3 regions of the Exiguobacterium sp. s160 genome follow, and region 1 is predicted to be linked to each of the others. Evidence: riboswitches for the same ligand, from Rfam matches in the RefSeq annotation. Region 1 holds a riboswitch; each other region holds the start of a gene.
The links. Region 1 has a riboswitch for thiamine pyrophosphate ahead of tenA (thiaminase II). Riboswitches for the same ligand answer to the same signal wherever they lie in the genome.
Positions count from the first base shown of each region.

Region 2: another riboswitch for thiamine pyrophosphate. It lies ahead of KNO86_RS02410 (Ykof family thiamine-binding protein); the one in region 1 lies ahead of tenA (thiaminase II).
Region 3: another riboswitch for thiamine pyrophosphate. It lies ahead of thiT (energy-coupled thiamine transporter ThiT); the one in region 1 lies ahead of tenA (thiaminase II).

Region 1 covers NZ_JACSKK010000002.1:426,997-433,737, reverse strand. The annotation lists gene KNO86_RS08090 (pentapeptide repeat-containing protein) at 1-179, shown strand, start outside; gene KNO86_RS08085 (aminoglycoside 6-adenylyltransferase) at 176-1,003, shown strand; gene KNO86_RS08080 (hypothetical protein) at 1,054-1,206, shown strand; gene KNO86_RS08075 (ion channel) at 1,214-1,618, opposite strand; TPP riboswitch at 1,746-1,850, shown strand; gene tenA (thiaminase II) at 1,939-2,613, shown strand; gene thiM (hydroxyethylthiazole kinase) at 2,610-3,401, shown strand; gene thiD (bifunctional hydroxymethylpyrimidine kinase/phosphomethylpyrimidine kinase) at 3,398-4,237, shown strand; gene thiE (thiamine phosphate synthase) at 4,206-4,847, shown strand; gene KNO86_RS08050 (SDR family oxidoreductase) at 4,873-5,511, shown strand; gene KNO86_RS08045 (GGDEF domain-containing protein) at 5,627-6,741, shown strand, end outside.
Region 2 covers NZ_JACSKK010000001.1:465,941-472,681, reverse strand. The annotation lists gene rlmN (dual-specificity RNA methyltransferase RlmN) at 1-932, shown strand, start outside; gene KNO86_RS02430 (class I SAM-dependent methyltransferase) at 971-1,579, opposite strand; gene KNO86_RS02425 (SMP-30/gluconolactonase/LRE family protein) at 1,719-2,600, shown strand; gene KNO86_RS02420 (hypothetical protein) at 2,613-2,879, shown strand; gene KNO86_RS02415 (GTP-binding protein) at 2,991-4,190, shown strand; TPP riboswitch at 4,250-4,350, shown strand; gene KNO86_RS02410 (Ykof family thiamine-binding protein) at 4,433-5,023, shown strand; gene KNO86_RS02405 (ECF transporter S component) at 5,016-5,591, shown strand; gene KNO86_RS02400 (ABC transporter ATP-binding protein) at 5,584-6,741, shown strand, end outside.
Region 3 covers NZ_JACSKK010000001.1:61,458-68,198, forward strand. The annotation lists gene rlmN (dual-specificity RNA methyltransferase RlmN) at 1-467, shown strand, start outside; gene KNO86_RS00315 (Stp1/IreP family PP2C-type Ser/Thr phosphatase) at 476-1,210, shown strand; gene pknB (Stk1 family PASTA domain-containing Ser/Thr kinase) at 1,216-3,165, shown strand; gene rsgA (ribosome small subunit-dependent GTPase A) at 3,208-4,095, shown strand; gene rpe (ribulose-phosphate 3-epimerase) at 4,099-4,755, shown strand; TPP riboswitch at 4,776-4,876, shown strand; gene thiT (energy-coupled thiamine transporter ThiT) at 4,950-5,525, shown strand; gene KNO86_RS00340 (thiamine diphosphokinase) at 5,522-6,109, shown strand; gene rpmB (50S ribosomal protein L28) at 6,168-6,356, opposite strand; gene KNO86_RS00350 (Asp23/Gls24 family envelope stress response protein) at 6,609-6,741, shown strand, end outside.

The sequences.
Region 1 (6,741 bases):
TTTGGCATCAGGCGGACTTGTCACGAGCGACACTTCAACATGCGGTGTGCCGTGGTGCTGACTTCAGAGGAGCACTTGTCGACGGGGTTGATTTTTCGAACGTGACGTTACAACAAACAAAACTAGACGCGATGCAGGCAATCCAAGTCGCGCGCTCATTGGGGGCGATTATAGAATGAAACCGGAACAAATTATTGAACAGTTGATTGCGTTCGCGAAAGAACGTGAATACATCCGAACGGTCGTCTTAAACGGTTCGCTCGTCAATCCGAACATCCGACCAGACCCATACCAAGATGTCGACCTTGTTTTTTACGTAGAAGATGTAAAAGCGGTTGCGACCGATCGCTCATGGATCGATATGTTTGGAGAAGTCTTGATCATGCAGACACCTGAAACGTCTGATCCCGAACGACATGTGGCATTTTTGGTGCAGTATGTAGACGGACATCGTATTGATTTGACGATTCGAAGCATCGAGCAACTTGATGAGATGCTCGAAGCCGATTCGCTCAGTCAGATTATGTTCGACCGAGACCATCATCCGAGTGTGACACCGTCAGACGACACATACCGTGTGACACGCCCGTCTGCTGATGAGTATGCGTCTTGTTGGAATGAATTTTGGTGGGTGTCACTTTATGTTGTCAAAGGAATCAAACGACACCAGGTGTTATACGCGCTCGATCATCTCGACATCATGCGAAATATGCTCCGTCAGATGATGCAATGGAATATCGGCTATGCGACGAACTTTTCTGTGAATCTCGGAAAATCGGGCGACGGGATGCGAGAGCATTTACCGGAAGAGTTGTGGGAGATGCTCACGGCGACGTATGCCTCGGCTGAGCTGAGCGCGATTGAAGACACGCATGACCGCCTGCAATCACTCTTCTTCTTTTGCGCGCAGCGTGTCGCGGAACAAGGTGATTTCGTCTTCCAGGAAGAAGAAGCCAGACGCGTCCGTGCCGCATGTGCAACACTTCGACATTCGAACGATTAATGAGGCCGTGAGCCGGGAAACGCTCCTTATAGAGAAAGGAGCGTTTTTTCATGAACCCATATACGACATTTATTGCTCTTCTAGTCGGAAGTCTTGTCCTCTTTGTCGGCATTCGCTTAAAAAAATGGCCAATCATTTTGGTTGCGATGCTCCCCCTTGGTCTCGTCGCATTTAATATGTTCTTACTCATCACGGGGCGCTAGGACATGTTCACTTGTCTTTTTGATACATCGATTTGATGAAGAAGGCACTCGGTAACAAAATGCCGATGGCGCCTTCGATGATGGCGAATAATCGGGTCAAACCAATCGGCAACAAATCACCAAATCCGATTGATAATAAAGTGACCCCGCTGAAATACAGGAGGTTTTCCCAAGTCGGTTCAACGGCATTCATGGATTCGAGTGAAGTCACAAGAATGACTGAATCACGAGATAAAGCATAATAAATCAATGTGAATCCTAACATGACACCAAGTAGGCTAACGAACAACTGAGCGAACAATCTCCCGTCAAATCCTGTTTGCTTGTACGTTTGACGTTTGAAAAACCAAAATACGTTCAAACTGATGAAGAGTAATGCAATGGTTAATAAAATCGTATTCAATCCGGACACATCCTTTTCATGTAAATGAGTTCATTTATTCATTCCCGAAGCGAAGAATGAAAAACAGAATCGGAAAAGGTTTGCAATTGATGAAAAGATTGATAGAATGTGGTCGAAGACGACTGAATTTCATAATGTTTGCCACTAGGGGAGTCGCGTCACGCGGCTGAGATGGACAAGGTCCAGACCCTTCGAACCTGATCTAGTTCACGCTAGCGTAGGGAAGTGGGCGAGACGACTCATATGGCTTCACCTAGATATGACTGTTCGAGACGCCGCTTCCGTTATGGGAGGCGGCGTCTTTTTATCTGTTATAAGGGGGAGTTATTATGAAATTTACAGATCACTTACGTCAGGAAGCGGATGGATTGTTTGAAGCAAGCTTTCATCATCCGTTCGTTCGTTCACTCGGAGAAGGAACGCTCGATGAGAAAAAGTTTAGACATTACGTCATGCAAGATTCGTATTACTTGAATCAATTCTCGAAAGTCCAGGCCAAAGGGGCGACGCTCGCACCGACGATGGAACTATCGAGTCGCTTTTTGACACATGCGTTGCACACGATTGAGGCGGAACTCTCACTTCATCGTGAGTTCTTTACGATGCTCAACGTGACGGATGTTGAACTGGCGACATTCGAGCCGGCACCAACCGCTTACGCGTATGCGCTTCATATGCAACAGGCAGGACCGACACTCGGTGACGTATTGGCGTCAATCCTTCCGTGTTATTGGGTGTATTACGAAATCGGTGAACGTTTAAAAGATAAACGACCCGACCATCCGATTTATTCAGCTTGGATTGCGACGTACGGTTCGGAGTGGTTCCGTGAGTTGGTGGAAGAACAGATTGATCGGTTGGATGAATTGGCTGGACAAGCGACAGAAGAAGAACGGCTTCGTTACACAAAACTCTTCTTGAAGAGTTGCTATTACGAAGTCGCCTTCTGGGAAATGGCATGGACGCTTGAATCTTGGACGTTGTCACAGGAGGTCAACCAATGAGACATGAGATTTGGAGTGAGATTCGAAAGCAGGAACCGTTGATTCACAACATCACAAACACGGTCGTCGCCAACTTTTCGGCGAATGGACTGCTCGCCATCGGTGCCTCTCCCGTCATGGCAGATGCGATTGAAGAAGTGGCAGAGATGACATTTGTGAGCGATGCGCTCGTGTTAAACATCGGAACACTTGGGACGATGACGGAAGCGACGATGATTCGTGCGGGGCAAGCTGCAAATGAAGCGGGATGTCCGGTCGTGCTCGATCCCGTCGGTGTCGGGGCCACGTCGTTCCGTCGAGATGTCGTCGAGCGGATCCTTCGTCACGTCCGCGTGTCAGTCATTCGTGGAAATGCAGGAGAAATTGCCACATTGATCGGCGTTGATTGGACAGCGCGAGGTGTCGATGCGGGTGACGGGGCGTATGAACCAAATCAATTGGCACTCGAAGCGGCGAAACGATATGGATGTGTCGTGGCCGTGACAGGAAAAGAAGATCAGGTCAGCGATGGAAGTATCGTCATAGAAGTTCATGGAGGGACAAAACGGATGACTAAAACGACCGGTACAGGCTGTTTACTCAGTGCGGTCGTCGGAGCATGTCTAGCGGTCGAAAAGAATGCACTCAAAGCGACGGTGACAGCCGTGTCGGGATATGCCTATTGCGGAGAGTTGGCGAGTGAACGGGCAGAAGGACCAGGAGATTTTCCGATTCATTTTTTAAATTCCCTCCATCAATTGACGCAATATACAATCCCGACGAATCGAATCGAGGTGTCGACCTCATGAGACCACAAGTATTGACGATTGCAGGATCTGATTCAGGGGGCGGCGCCGGTATTCAAGCCGACTTAAAAACGTTTCAAGAGCTCGGTGCGTTCGGGACAAGTGTACTTACCGCCATCACAGCCCAGAATACACTCGGTGTGCATGGGATTGAAGCGATTTCCCCGGAAATGATCACCGGACAAATCGATGCAGTGGCCAATGACTTTCAGATTACAGCATGTAAGACCGGCATGTTGGTAGATGCGGAGCGGATTGAAGCGGTAGCCGTAGCACTTGAACGTCATCGTTTCCAACACGTTGTCGTCGATCCTGTCATGGTGGCGAAAGGGGGCGCTTCTCTGTTGCAAGATAGCGCGGTCGAGGCACTTCGGACGAAGCTGTTGCCACATGCGACGGTCGTGACGCCAAATATCCCTGAGGCAGAGGTATTGGCCGGACTCGAGATTCGAACAGAGGCAGATCAGATGAAGGCCGCTCAATTGATTCGGGCACTCGGAGTCGAAGTCGTCATCATCAAAGGTGGACATATGGAAGGTGTGAAGGCCGTCGATTTGATTGTGTCCGAATCTGAAGTGTTTCAAGTGAGCGCACCCCGCGTTCGGACGAAAGACACACATGGAACGGGATGTACGTTCTCTGCAGCTTTGACGGCTGAGCTGGCATACGGAAAGACACTTCGTCAAGCTGTCGTGGACGCGAAGCAATTTATCCATCAGGCGATCACGCATGGATTATCGATTGGACAGGGGCATGGCCCGACAAATCATTGGGGACATCGTTTAGCGAAAGAAGAGGTGGTTACCGTTGACGTCATGTACGAAACAAGCACTTACTAAGCAACTTTGTCTTTATTTTGTGTGTGGGACGACGGATACATCTGATTTGGTGGGGACACTCGAAGCGGCACTTCGATGTGGTGTGACATGTTTTCAATTTCGCGAAAAAGGTAAAGATGCATTGTATGGAGATGAAAAAGAAGCAATGGCGAAGGCGCTCCAACAGGTATGTCGACAAGCGAATGTTCCATTCATCATCAATGACGATGTGGACTTGGCAATCTCGATTGATGCAGACGGTGTGCATGTCGGACAAGACGACTTGCCTGCCGAATGGGTCCGTGCAAAGTTAGGACCTGACAAATGGTTAGGGGTGTCGGTCCATACGATGGAGGAAGTGCGTGCAGCTCTTCCATTCGCAGATTATGTCGGGATTGGCCCGATTCACGCGACGAAGAGCAAGTTAGACGCGGGACGTGTGCGCGGGACGGAACTGATTCAGCAAGTTCGTCAGCGATATCCGCGGCTTCCGATTGTGGGGATTGGAGGTATTCTTCCGGAGCATGTTCCTTCAATCATTTCTGACGGGGCAGACGGCGTTGCCGTCATCTCTGCCATTGCTTCTGCACCGGACGTAGCAATGGCTACCCGGCGTTTCGCTTGTCTCTGAATTTAATGCTTGAGGAGGAAGACAGATGAACGTATTTGTAATCGGTGCAAACGGCCAGATTGGCCATCAATTGGTGGAAAAGTTACACAATGAAGGAAAGCATCACGTCACGGCGATGGTGCGTAAAGAAGAACAACTCAATGACTTCAAGTCAAAAGGATACAACGCCGTACTCGGTGATCTCGAAGGTTCAGTGGCAGACTTGGAAAAGGCAATCGACGGAATGGATGTCATCGTGTTCGCAGCCGGTTCTGGTGGAAGCACTGGAGCAGACAAGACACTCTTAATTGACCTAGATGGTGCAGCGAAGAGTATCGAAGCAGCACAAGCGAACGGGAACATCAAACACTTCGTCATGGTCAGCGCCTTGAAAGCAGAGGATCGCTCAGCTTGGCCAGATTCGATGAAGCCGTACTATGTAGCGAAGCATCATGCCGATCGCTTACTCGAACAGAGTGGACTCACATACACGATTGTTCGTCCGGGCGCGTTGACAGATGATGCGGGAACGGGCAAAGTGAACACGCAATTTGAGGGAAGTGGAGAGATTCCACGCGAAGACGTGGCATCATTCTTGGTGCATGTCCTTCATAACCATTCAAACGCGCAGAACAAAGCAATCGATTTAATTAAGGGGGATACCCCAATCGAAGAAACGCTATAAGTATGTAACATCAAGAACGGGATGTGAACCATCCCGTTTTTTGTCGCGTTAAAGAGGGAAAAGAACGCAGAATAACGAAATAATAGAAGAATACGAACAGGTGAGGAGGTCCCGCATGACCGAGATGTTTATTTATCTGGCGGTCTATTTGTTACCGTCATTTTTGCTCGGCTTTTTAGCAATCGATGTCTTTCAACGAAATCCGAATAAAGTAGAGCATCGTTTGCTGAGCCTGTTTGTGTTCGGTTATTCGATGCTCTTCTTGGCTGAATTTGTCCGCCATCTTTCTCCGATTGAATACAGTCCGGCACTCATTGCGTATTGGTTTGGGAATGCCGGCATCTTCATCTTTATCTTTTCTGTTCATTTCATATTAAGTATCACAGGCGTCGGAGCAAAGGCACCGAAGTGGTTGTATCCTTGGGTCGTCTATTTGCCGCTGATTCCCGTCATACTGACGTATATCCGGCGAGAGAACATCATCAACAGTCAGCAGTTTGAGCAAGTGGGGATCTGGATTTATCCCGAATTCAATGCTTCTTATTTGATTACGCTGACCGTCGGGAACATCTTTCACATATTGATCATCGGTCTCATTTTTTATGCTCTCAAACGTGCGGAACGAAGAGAACACCAACGCGTGTTGCGCATGCTTTTTTGGACGGCGAATGTCGTATTGTTATGGGATGTTGTCTTCGGTTATTTTCAATTCCGTGGGTTCATTCCGCCGTACTCTTATATGTATGGAGGGCTCGTATGGGCAGTGGCGCTCGTCATCGCAATGAATCGTTTGGATTTCTTGACCTCTTACGTGAAGCGATACGGGACACTATATAACTTGAATCCATCTGCCATCTTGTTGATTGATCCCGATGGAAAAGTGGAAAGTGCGAATCCGGCTGCACGAACGCTATTTCATACGGTCCGGGTCGTAAATGAACGCTTTGTCGATTTATTACCGGAAAAGAAAAAGGCGGAGTGGATGGAACATTATCATCAACATTTCCAGACTCGCAAAAAGTTTTTAGAGTTCGAGACGAAGATTATGACGAAATCCGGCCAAGAGCGATATGTCGTCATTGATGGGGACTTTGTTGATATCGATCGAACAATTCATGGGATGATCATCATTCGGGACGTGCATTCGTTCAAAGAAGCCGAGCAAACAATCCGTTTCTTTGCCTATCATGACCCACTGACGAAGTTGACCAATCGACGTGCGTTTTATGA
Region 2 (6,741 bases), on a different contig from region 1:
CGCTGAACGTCCGTGACGAAGTACGCGATTACTTAACTGAGAAATACGTCATCTCGACACAAGAACTGTTCGTCAAACAAGAAGCGGGCGATGGGACGGTCAAATTTTTACTTAAATTGCATGATGGTCACTATATCGAGACGGTGCTCATGCGTCATAAATATGGTCGCTCGGTCTGTGTGACGACACAGGTCGGTTGTAACATCGGCTGCAGCTTCTGTGCGAGCGGCTTGTTGAAAAAGACACGTGATTTGACGGCTGGTGAGGTCGTCGAGCAAATCATGACTGTCCAACATTTCCTCGATGGAGAAGGAGAAGGGGACCGCGTCAGTCATATCGTCGTTATGGGAATCGGTGAACCGTTCGATAACTTCGATAACTTGGTCGACTTCTTGCGCGTCGTCAAAGATGAGCGTGGTCTTGCAATCGCTCCACGTAAAATCAACGTGTCGACGAGTGGTCTTGCGGACAAGATTTATAAGTTTGCTGACCTCGATTTACGCATCAACTTGGCGCTCTCTCTGCATGCGCCAAACGATGAATTACGCACACGTATCATGAAAATCAACCGGGCGTTCCCGCTTGATAAACTCATGCCGTCGATTCGCTATTACGTCGAGAAGACGAATAAGCGGATCACATTCGAGTATATCTTGCTCTCGAAAGTGAACGATTTACCGGAACATGCGGAAGAACTCGCGGACTTGATTGAAGACATCAAGGACAAGTCTTACATCAACTTGATTCCATATAATCCTGTCAACGAGCATATCCAATATGAGCGAAGCACACCGGAAGATATCATGGCGTTTTATGATATCTTGAAAAAGCGTGGTGTCAACACAGGTGTCCGTCTCGAACATGGGACAGATATCGATGCAGCTTGCGGTCAGCTCCGCAGTAAGCATATGAACGTCGAAGGCGCGAAGTAATCAAATGGCCTCTCCGAATTTTCGGGGAGGCCATTCGCTTATCGTTTTTGTCCGACATATTGAATCACAGCTGATTCGCCGTGATGCAGTGTTCCTTCTTCTCGCCAAACGACCATCTCGTGCAAAAGAATAGGTATGAAATCGTCCTCTAGTTGGTGGAACATCTCTTCGGTGTACAGAAGTGAGACGTCTTTTGGTCCGCCTGTCCCGTAAGCGAGTTGATTTGTAGAGTACACTTCAGTCAGAAATACGCCACCAGGTCGTAGTGTTTTTTGAATACCGGCGAGCACCTTTTCTCTGACTTGTGGTGGAAAGTGGCCGAAGATACAGATGACTAGGTCATACGTATCTTGCGACCAGACCGCTTCATTCAAGTCAATCTGTTTCGTCTGAAGGGAGACGTTTCGTGAAGTCGCCAAGCGCTTCGCTTTTTCGAGTCCCACTTTCGAAGTGTCCCACATCTCGACGTCGAAGCCGAGCGTGGCGAGCCAGACTGCGTTTCGACCTTCCCCCTCAGCGATGGCCAATACACGTTTTCCTTCGATCTGATGAGAGGTGATCCATTCTTGTAAAAACTCGTTCGGCTCTGTCCCATACACATAATCCTCCGAGCTAAATCGTTCATCCCATTTAGACAAGACATTCACTTCCTCTCTACTTTTCTTTCACTATAGCAAATCGAACCAGTGACGGTGAAAATCCATCACGATTTTCCGAATTCATGCATAGTCCAGATGGGAGAAGGGAATAGATTTCTGAACTAATGGATAGAGTGGAGGCTAAGTAATGGAGAGAGTAGATGCGTCGTTATGGATTCGGGTACGAAATACGCTTGGTGAAGGTCCTTGTTGGGATGCTGAGTTAAAGCGTTTTTATTGGGTAGATATCGAGGGTCATACGTTATGGTGGTATGACGAGCGAGAAGACGAGATTTCTTCATTCGAGGTCGGAAAACAGGTCGGTTTTGTCATACCAAAAGTTACGGACGGTGTCGTCCTTGGATTGAAAGATGGAATCTATGAATGGGATGAAATTAATCGAGATCTAAATAAGATTGTCGAGCTGGATGACCCTGATGGTCGATTACGTTTCAACGACGGGAAAGCCGATCCATATGGTCGTATTTTCGCAGGTACGCTCCATCTTGAGGATGAAGAAAACCAAGCGACATTGTATCGAGTCGATCGAGATGGAACGACGACATCACTCATGGATGAATTGACACTTTCGAACGGGTTGACATGGTCTCCTGACCATTCCGTTTTTTACCATATCGATACACCGACTGAAAAAATTCGGAAATATGATTTTGATTTGAAGTCAGGAACGCTCTCGAACGGAGAGGTCGTAATTGATTTTTCAGAGGAAGAGGGCTTTCCTGACGGGATGACGTCCGACTCTGAAGGCTGTCTATGGGTTGCACATTATGCTGGTGGAAGAGTGTCACGTTGGGACCCGTCGACAGGTAAAAAATTATTGGAAGTGCATGTTCCTGCACCGAATGTCACCTCATGCGCCTTTATCGGGGATGGGCTTAATCGATTAGCCATCACGACGGCTCGCGAAGGAATGGATGAGGAGGCGCTTTCCGAATATCCGGATGCGGGATCAGTATTTATCGTCGACACAGAAGTGAAAGGGATGCCATTGTATCGTTTCGGTCGCTGAGGAGGAAATACGATGGTGAAACGACTGTTGGTTCGAGCAGGTATTGGGTTGGCAGTTGCAGCAGCAGTTAAGATGGGGATTCAAAAGTTACAAGAAAACCGAGCGCGTGAAGAAGACCATTCTTACCTCGACCCGAAGTGGGATGAGGTGCCGAGCGTCGATTCAGACAAAGATGAGGACGAGGTCGGATTGACTCAACTCGACTCGATTTATCGGGCTGAATGGCAGGCGAACGCTTATCCGCGCTCGGAAGCCGAAAGAAGGGCACTTGAAGAATAAATACCCACACGTTCAAAAACACGTCGATGGACGTGTTTTTTTGTTGACAAAAAGATGTTACCATTTCATTATATAAAAAGTAATCATTACGATTTAAATGGAGGATATATTATGAAACGTATTCCAATTACAGTACTCTCGGGGTATCTTGGTAGCGGCAAGACGACGCTGCTTAACCACATCTTACATAACCGAGATCATAAGAAATATGCGGTCATCGTGAACGACATGAGTGAACTGAATATCGATGAAAAGTTGATCGAGCAGGGAGGATTCTCCCGGACCGATGAAAAGCTAGTCGAGCTCTCGAACGGATGCATCTGTTGCACGCTCCGAGAAGATTTGTTGACAGCCGTCTATGAATTAACGAAAGATCGCGAGCTCGATGGCATCATCATCGAGTCTTCTGGGGTTTCAGAGCCGATTCCCGTTGCGCAGACATTCACGTATGCCGACGACGCGCTCGGGATCGATTTGACGAGCCGTGTCTATATCGATGCGATGGTCACTGTCGTCGATGCGTACCGCTTCTTCAAAGATTTCAATTCCGGTGAATCGCTTATGGAACGCCAACAAGCCGTCGATACAGGTGACGTACGTGAAGTCGTCGACCTTCTCGTCGACCAAGTCGAGTTTGCGGACATCATCGTATTGAACAAGGCGGACAGGGTATCTGAAGAAGAACTGCAGGAGATGAAGGGCTTACTGAAAACGCTCAATCCGAGCGCAAGGTTGTTGACCTCGACCTACTCGAATGTGGTGTTAGACGACCTACTAGACGTCCAGTTGTTCGATTTTGACCAAGCGATGCGCGCTGCAGGTTGGATTCAAGAACTCGAGTCGGAAGAACATACGCCGGAAACGGAAGAGTATGGCATCAGTTCGTTCGTTTACCGTCGGCGTCGACCATTCCATCCTGAGCGTTTGATGAATTGGATGGAACATTACCCTGAAGAAATCGTTCGTGCCAAAGGTTTCTTATGGATTGCGACACGAAACGACCTCGCTTGTCTGTTTTCACAGGCTGGGTATGCATCAACGCTCGAACATGCGGGTCGTTGGTTAGCGACACTTCCGGATAGTGAACGAGAGGCTATGTTTGCAACAGAACCTGAACTGCGTGAAGACTACATCGAGCCGTACGGAGACCGACAGAACGAATTGGTCCTCATCGGTCAACGAATGGACCGGGAGACTGTCGAGCGGTCACTTGACGCTTGCTTGTTGACGGATGAGGAGATGGAAACATCGTGGGATACGCTCCATGATCCGCTCCCGGGCACAGGTCAATTCGTCACATATTCAGATTGACCGTTTACAAAAGATTAAAACATCGCTATACTGTGACTGCATAAGTAACCGCATATTAATGACTGCACTAGGGGTGCTTCGGCTGAGATGAGAGCATGGCTCCGATCCCTTATAACTCGATCCAGATAATACTGGCGTGAGGAAGTGCGGCACTTTCTCTATGCAAGTTTGTATAGATTTTGTTGCTGCATTCTCATGAATGCGGCTTTTTTTATGCAAACACATTTAGAGGGGGAAATAGAATGAATGAATCATGTGGTACGAGTCCGATTGTCGGGTTTCGATTCACACTAAGCCCGATGACAGACGATTTTGTCGGGACAATCAAAGGTGCACTAAAACGAACGGATCTGTCAGGTGTGTGGAGACATACGGATGACGTGTCGACGGTCATCCGTGGACAAGTCGAGCATGTGTTTGACGTCGCTCGAACGGTCTTGAGTCTTGCTTCGGAAGAAGGGAAGCATGTCTCAATGAGCGGAACGTTCTCTGTCGGTTGTCCAGGGGATTCGGCGGGAGATGAGGTACTCAAGGCTCCGAGCGAACCATTAAACGGTGCATCAAGAGACCAGTACGTGTCATCGCAGTTCGCACTCTATCCGATGGGTGCTGACGATTACATGGAGCTTATCTATGAGGAAATCGAACAAGCAAAACAGGCTGGTGTCTATAACGAGTCGATGCATTATGCATCAGGCATCCATGGGAACTTAGATGACGTGTTCTCATACTACGAGGCGGCCTTTAAGCGGACGCGCGAAAAGAACCGACACGTTGTCATGACGGTGACGTTCAGCGTAAATAGTCCGTCACATGGAGGGCGACATGCTTAAATCGTGGAAATTGAAAGAAGTCGTCCTTGTCTCCGTACTATCTGTTGTCTTCGCGGTCGTCTATTTATTGTTCGTTCATATCGGTAACTTGTGGGCAGGGTTGATCGGTCCCATCGCCTACGAGTGGATCTTTGGCATCTGGTTTATCGTATCGATTATCTCCGCATACATCATTCGTAAACCGGGGGCGGCATTCATCTCAGAAGTGATGGCCGCAACGATTGAGATGTTGATTGGCAATGCCATTGGGCCACGCATCATCTTGGTCGGCATCGTTCAAGGTTTAGGGGCAGAAGCCGTCTTTGCGATGACGGGCTATAGACGTTATGAGCTATGGGTACTCATGCTTGCCGGATTTGGGTCGGCTGTCACGAGTTTCGTCTATACATATTTCATGAGTGGGTTCGCGATGTTAGAGCCAGGCTATGTGGCGACGATGTTCGGGCTGAGAGCCGTCAGTGGGATGGTCATCGCTGGAATCGGTGGGAAGTTGCTCAGTGACCTATTGCTGAAGACAGGATCACTTCGCGGTTATGCGATTTCACGAAGTGGGAACGTCCATGGTTGAGACAGAGTCACTTCATTTTCGATTCCCAGAGAGTTCTGAGGCGATTCTTGAAGACGTGACCGTTTCAATCCGTCAAGGTCGTACGATTCTTAGTGGGGCGAGCGGAAGCGGGAAATCGACGCTTCTCGCGCTATTCAACCGTCTCTATCCGGAGAATTGTGACGGAATCCTTGATGGTAGACTCGAACTACTTGGACGATCATACGACGACTATGCACCTGGCGAGATCAATCAGCAGGTCGCAACGGTGTTTCAAGACCCGGATACGCAATTTGTCATGGAGCGGGTGGAAGAAGAACTGATCTTCACACTTGAGAACTTGTCGACACCTGTCTCAGACATCGAACAACGCGTGACGGAAATCCTCGAATCGTTACAGTTGAGTGATTATCGAAACCGCAAAATTGATTCGTTGTCAGGCGGACAGAAACAGCGGATTGCTGTTGCTTGCGCTTTAGTCGGAAGGCCTCAGTGGCTACTGCTCGATGAACCGTTGACGCATCTAGACCCAGTGACCGCGCAAGAATTTGTAAAATGGCTCGACAAAATGAAAGACCTGAATGTCATTGTCGTCGAGCATCGTCCTCATCTATGGGGAGATTACTTTGACTGGCATATTGAGTTAGAGCGAGGGTGTATCGTTAGGCATGAATCATTCCGTCCGGTCGAGGATTTTGCATTCGTGAAGTCGAACGCGTCACTCTCAGCTATTCAACGCTACAAGGTTAAAGAGGTCAGACGTGATTCGTTTCAGCTTAAGGAAACGTTACTTCATGTCCGGTCAGGAGAAGTGATTGCCGTTCTCGGTCCGAATGGGAGCGGGAAGTCGACATTTTTGAGAAGCTTAACAGAACACGATCATCGGGTCGGGCTCGTGCCACAATCACCAGAACATCTATTTTTTATGAACTCCGTTGAGCAAGAGTTGCAGTTTGGTCACGAAACATCAATTGAGACCGTGATATCTGACATGGAGCTTCATAATCAGAGATTCCTCCATCCGTTATCCCTTAGCCATGGTCAAAAACGGAGGCTCGCAGTTGGAATCCAGTCGCTATCGAATAAGCAATTGCTTGCATTCGATGAACCGACTGCAGGTCAGGACGAAGCGTCACTCCATGCACTCGAGGCGCTGATGAAGCGGCATGCG
Region 3 (6,741 bases), on a different contig from region 1:
CGAGCGGAATCGTTCCAAAAATTTATAAGTTTGCTGATGAAGGTATGCGCATCAACTTCGCCATCTCTCTTCATGCGGCTTCGACAGAACTACGTACACGTCTCATGCCAATCAACCGTGCGTTTGACTTGAACAAATTGATGGATGCCGTCCGTTACTATACGGAGAAGAGCGGTCGTCGCATCACGTTCGAATACGGATTGTTTGGTGGCGTCAACGATACGGAAGACCATGCCCACGAATTGGCTGACTTGTTGAAAGGCATCAAATGTCACGTCAACTTGATCCCAGTCAACCACGTATTGGAACGCGACTACGTACGCACACCGAGAGCTCAGATCTTTGCCTTCGAAAAAGTGCTCAAAGACCGCAATGTGAACGTGACGATTCGTCGCGAACAAGGTTCGGATATCGATGCTGCTTGTGGGCAACTTCGAGCGAAGGAGCGCGAACAAGAAACGAGGTAATCAGAAAGATGGAATTAGCATTTCGAACAGATCGTGGACAAGTACGCACACAAAATGAAGATGCAGTTTTAATCTTAGGCGATGCCTTCTCAGGAATTGCGCTCGTTGCCGACGGGATGGGTGGACATGCAGCGGGAGAGGTCGCGAGTCAAATCGTGATTGAAGAGTTTCGGCGGGCTTTCCCGTCTCTCCCGTCGACACCTGTCGACATTGAACAATGGTTCCGCCATCACATTCATTTGGCGAATGAACAAGTGCTGCAGTTTGCGAAACAGTCGAATCTCGTCATGATGGGAACGACTGTGGCGGCCGTTTGTTGGAACGGAGAGACGGTTGTCATCGTTCATATCGGCGATAGTCGTGTCTATGCTCTGCAAGCGAACGAATTAAGACGTCTTACAGAAGACCATTCTTACGTCAACGTGCTCAAACAGCTCGGTGAATTGACGGAAGAAGAGATGCGCGTTCATCCGAAACGAAATGTCATCACCCGAGCGATCGGTTCAAGCGAACAAGTCGAGCCTGACGTACAAGTGCTCGCTGACCCTGAGTTTGATGTGATTTTAATTTGTACGGATGGATTGACGACACATTTGACCGATGGGGCGATTCAACACGTTTTACAACAAGCTGTATCGGCTGAACAAAAAGCAGATCAACTGATTGCGGAAGCCAACCAATTGGGAGGGAGCGACAACATTACGGTCGCCCTCGTTCAATTCACAGATAGAAAGAGAGGATGAATCCGATGCGAAGCGGAGAACGAATCAACGATCGTTATCGGATCGAACAACAAATCGGCAGCGGAGGCATGGCAAATGTCTACCGGGCTCATGACGAGATTTTAAACCGAACCGTCGCCATCAAGGTGTTGCGATCTGAATTCTCACATAACGAACAATTTATACGTCGGTTCGAGCGAGAAGCCCATGCGGCTACGAGTCTGAACCATCCGAATATCGTCGCCATCTACGACGTCGGCGATGAAGATGATCTATACTATATCGTCATGGAGCACGTCGATGGCGTGACGTTAAAACAATATTTGCAGGAAGAATACATATCTGTCGATGAGGCGTTGCGCATCATGGGGCAGATTTGTGATGCGATTGATCACGCCCATGCGAACCGAATCATTCACCGGGATATCAAACCACAGAATATGATGATCGATCAGCATGGAAACGTGAAGGTGACCGATTTTGGGATTGCTGTCGCGATGTCGAATGCGACGTTGACGCATACGATGTCTGTCCTTGGTTCTGTCCATTACTTCTCACCCGAGCAAGCTCGTGGGAAATTTGCGGATGAAAAATCGGACATTTACTCGCTCGGTGCTGTCTTGTATGAATTGTTGACGGGTCGTGTACCGTTCATCGGCGAGACGCCGGTCGCGGTCGCCCTTCAACATTTGCAAGATGACCCGATTCGACCGATGGACTTAAATCCGAATGTTCCACAAGCGCTTGAGAACTGTGTCATGCAAGCCTTGTCAAAATCACCGGGAGCCCGACATGCATCGGTCGCAGCCTTTAAAAAAGATTGTATGACCGCTTTGAGCCGTGAACGTGCCAATGAACCGAGACGACTCTCGGCAAATCAAAACGAGTTCGACCAGACGCTCGTCATGGCACCGGTCATGACGGAAGAAAAACAAGATGTGCCGGTGACACCACCACCGGTCACGCCACCAAAAGAACAGGAACCGGAAGAGGTTCCTGTGAAAAAGAAGAAACGTAAATGGTGGATTTGGATTTTACTCATCGTTCTATTGATCGGTGGAAGCATTGCCGCTTACGTGGTCGCCGATGAGATGTCTCGTTCCGTCGTGCCGGATGTCGTCGGCATGAGTATCGGGGATGCGACGACAGAACTTGAAGCTTCCGGGTTTGTCGTCGAAGTGACAGAACGGGCGAGCGATGATATTGCGGAGGGTGAAGTCATTTCGCAAAACCCGCAAGAAGGACGTAAACCGAAACGCGGAACGACCGTGACGATTGTCGTATCGGCTGGAAAAGAGACGGTCGAAATGCCGAACGTAGAAGGTCTTTCGCAAACTGCTGCGGAACGTATGTTGAAAGACTTAGCATTCAGCGACCTTGAAATTAAAACAGAAGCTTCCGAAACGGTGAATAGCGGAGACGTGATTTCCCAATCGGTCGACCCAGGTGAAGAGGTCGTTCCTTCAGAGGTGACGGTCACACTCGTCGTGTCGACAGGAAGCAACAAAGTGGAACTATCGAACCTTGCTGGGTACACGTTCGACGAAGCATCTATTTATGCTGAACAGAACAAACTGAAAATCGTGAAGCGGGATGAATTTTCGACAAGTGTTCCTAAAGGTCAAATCATCCGTCAACTTCCGACAGCCGGGACAGCAGTCGACCCGGGAACGGAGCTCACGGTCATCGTATCGGAAGGCGTTGAACCGACCGATATTTCGATTGAACGTGAAGTGACTGTGGAAGTCGAACAACCGGACAAAGACAAGAAACCGAAGACGGTCGAAGTCGTGATTCGTACGGTTGACGCACGTGGTGAGATTGAGGTGCTTCGTGATCAAATCACAGAGACGACAACGTATTCGTATACGCTCGTCATTGCCCCTGACGAAGTCGGGACGGCGACGATTGAAGTCGATGGTGAGATTGTCCGAACAGATTCAGTCACATATGCACAAGCTGAAGAGGCACAATAAAGAGGTGACGGTGTCGTCACCTCTTTTTTAAAGGAGGTAGTCATAATGAAAGGAACAATCATTCGCCTTCAAGGCGGGTTTTACGATGTGATGACCGAGACGAATCAAGAGATTCGTTGTCGGGCTAGAGGGAACTTTCGAAAACGCAACATCTCACCGGTCGTCGGCGACGATGTAGTGATTCAAGATCAAGAAGATGGGACCGGCTATATTTTAGAGGTGGAAGAGCGTCAAAACCACCTCGTTCGTCCGCCGATTGCTAATATCGATCAGGCGTTCCTCCTCTTTTCAGTAAAAGAACCGGCGTTTTCATATCATTTACTCGATCGTTTCCTCGTACTCATCGAGTCAAAGCAAATTCATCCGATCATCGTCTTGACGAAGATGGACTTGCTCGATGAACATGAAGTCGAGCCGATACAAGAAGCGATTGCACGTTATCGCGCCATCGGGTATGACGTGATTGAGACATCGACAGAGCATGCTCACGGAGTGGATGAAGTGCGCGGTCTTTTCAAAGAGAAGACGAGTGTCTTCGCCGGTCAGACCGGTGTCGGAAAAAGTTCGTTACTTAACGCCGTCGCGCCAGAGCTCGAGTTGGCGACAGGGGAAATCTCTAAATCACTCGGTCGAGGAAAGCATACGACGCGTCACGTGACGTTGATTCAATTAGCGGATGGTCTTGTTGCCGACACACCTGGATTTTCAAGCTTGGAGTTTCCTCAGGAACTTGAGGCAGATGAACTCAGGTGGTGCTTCCCTGATTTCGTCGAACGCCATGACGATTGTAAGTTCCGCGGATGTGCTCACCTGAATGAACCGGGATGTGCCATCAAACAAGCCGTTGAAAATGGTGAAATCGCTTCAACAAGGTACGAGAATTATGTTACCTTTATGGAGGAGTTAAACGATCGAAAACGGAGGTATTGACAGATGATTAAAATTGCACCATCTATTTTAGCGGCCGACTTTGCCAATTTGGAGGCGGAAGTGAAAGCCGTCCAAGAAGCGGGAGCGGACTATATCCATTTTGACGTCATGGACGGACAGTTCGTGCCGAACATTTCGATTGGTCTACCGGTCCTCACAAGCTTGCGTAAAAAATCAGACATGGTCCTCGATGTGCATTTGATGATTGATCAACCGGAACGCTATGTCGAAGACTTCGTGAAAGCGGGAGCGGACATCGTGACCGTTCACGTGGAAGCGACGAACCATTTGCATCGCGTTTTGCAACAAATCAAAGCGGCTGGCGCAAAATGCGGAGTTGTCTTGAACCCGCATACACCGCTCTCGACGATTGAGCACGTGCTTGCGGACGTCGACATGGTATTGCTCATGACCGTCAACCCAGGGTTCGGGGGACAAGCCTTCATCGAATCGGTCGTACCGAAAATTTCAGCACTCAGTCAGCTCCGCCAAGACCGTCAGCTTGATTTTGAGATTGAAATCGATGGTGGTGTCAACGCGGAAACGGCAAAATATTGCATCGACGCAGGGGCTGATGTCCTTGTTGCGGGATCAGCCATCTATAATCAATCAGATTATAAAGCAGCCATCGATAGCATTCGTGGCGCATCTCGTGTATAATCGACGATAGAACAACAAGATAGAGTCGCAAGGGGTGTCACATGATGTGGCTGAGAGGCATACGCTAACCCTTTGAACCTGTTCCGTTCACACGGACGTAGGGATGTGGCGAAAATGCACGTTGCGAATCCAAGCAGCATGGCGTTTACGTCATGCTGCTTTTTGTCGTTCAACCAAATAAAGGAGGAAGAAAGATGAAATCACGTTTCAAATTACAAGCGCTCATTGAAATTTCATTGTTTGCAGCGCTCGGGCTCATTTTTGATTTGCTCATTCCATACCGTTTGCCACAAGGGGGATCCATCAGTTTAGCGATGCTCCCGATCTTTGTGATGGCATTCCGCCACGGATTAAAAGGTGGTCTCGCGACAGGTGCCCTCGTCGGGACACTTCAACTCTTGTTCGGTGCCTATATTTTCACGCCTGTACAATTCCTGCTCGACTATACGGTCGCTTATGGTCTCGTCGGAATGGCCGGGGTGTTCGCGGGGCGTGTGAAGCAAGCTGCGAGCAACGGGGCGACGAAGACGCTTGCCACATATTTAGTACTCGGGGCGCTCCTGGGTTCGATGTTACGATACGCGGCGCACGTCATCTCGGGAATTGTCTTCTTTGCTGAATATGCAGAAGGTCCGGTCGTCGCCTATTCACTCGGCTACAATGCTACGTATATGGCACCATCCTTTGTCATCTCAGCCATCGTGTTAGTGCTCCTCTTCACGACAGCACCACGTTTCACGCGTGTGGCGACACGGGATCTCCGTCAATGAATATATTGATCGTCGCGGCGAGTCCGGAACCCATTCCGGACTTACCGCGTGATGCCGATTTTGTCATCGGTGTCGATGGTGGATATCAAAGATTATTAGATGAAGAGATCATGCCAGACGTCGTGGTCGGGGACTTTGATTCGTTTAAAGGACTACCGCCTGAGGAGGCGCTACGCTATCCTTCGGAGAAAGACGTGACGGACTTAGAGATTGCACTAGCGTTCGCGAGAGAACGCGGGGCGACACGGATGGATGTATATGGTGGCTTAGGCGGACGCATCGATATGACGTTTGCGAACGTCGGCTTACTTGAAGCGTATCCGGAGATGGTTCTTCACGGAGAAGGTCAAACGGTTTATCTCGTGAGAACAGGTAGCGAGGTCATTATGAAGCGAGACGGGCACTATCTTTCCTTCATGCCTTGGAAGACGGCCACGATCTCGATTGAAGGTGTCAAATATCCACTCGACCATCATGAGGTCAAGAGTGGGGAGGCGTTGACGATTTCGAATGAATGGACCGAAGCGTCTGCCCGATTGACGGTCCATCAAGGAATGGTTCTCGTCATGATCATCAAAAAATAAGCAAAAAAAAAATCCCATCGGCGAATGCCGCTGGGATTTATTCGTTCGTGTATAAGTATTATACGCGTTCAACGAGACCTGATTTAAGTGCGCGAGCTGAAACCCAAACGCGTTTCGGTTTACCGTCAACGAGAATACGAACTTTTTGTACGTTTACACCCCAAGTACGTTTTGTCTTGTTGAGTGCGTGCGAACGGTTGTTACCTGATTTAGGTGATTTACCTGTTACGTAGCATTTACGTGCCATGCGTTTCCCCTCCTTTTTTATGTGGGTTCGTCCTAATAGACACTCGTTTATATTAGCACGGCTTTTTTCCCGATGCAACTAGAAAATCGTACCATGACAAGAAAAAAACTTGACATTACTCTCAAGGATTTGAATAATGAATGAGGTTATCGCGTTAATTGACCGAGTTTCTGGAGCAGGTTCTTTTAATAACTAGGTACTTATTGTAGAATGTACATTAGGAATCATTCCGAATAAAGGAGGCTACTCCATATGGCAATTGAAATGAAGACAACATATGGCAATATTGACATCACAAGTGACGTCATCGCGACACTCGCAGGTGGTGCGGCGATGGAATGCTTCGGTGTGGTCGGCATGGCTTCACAAGCACAATTGAAAGACG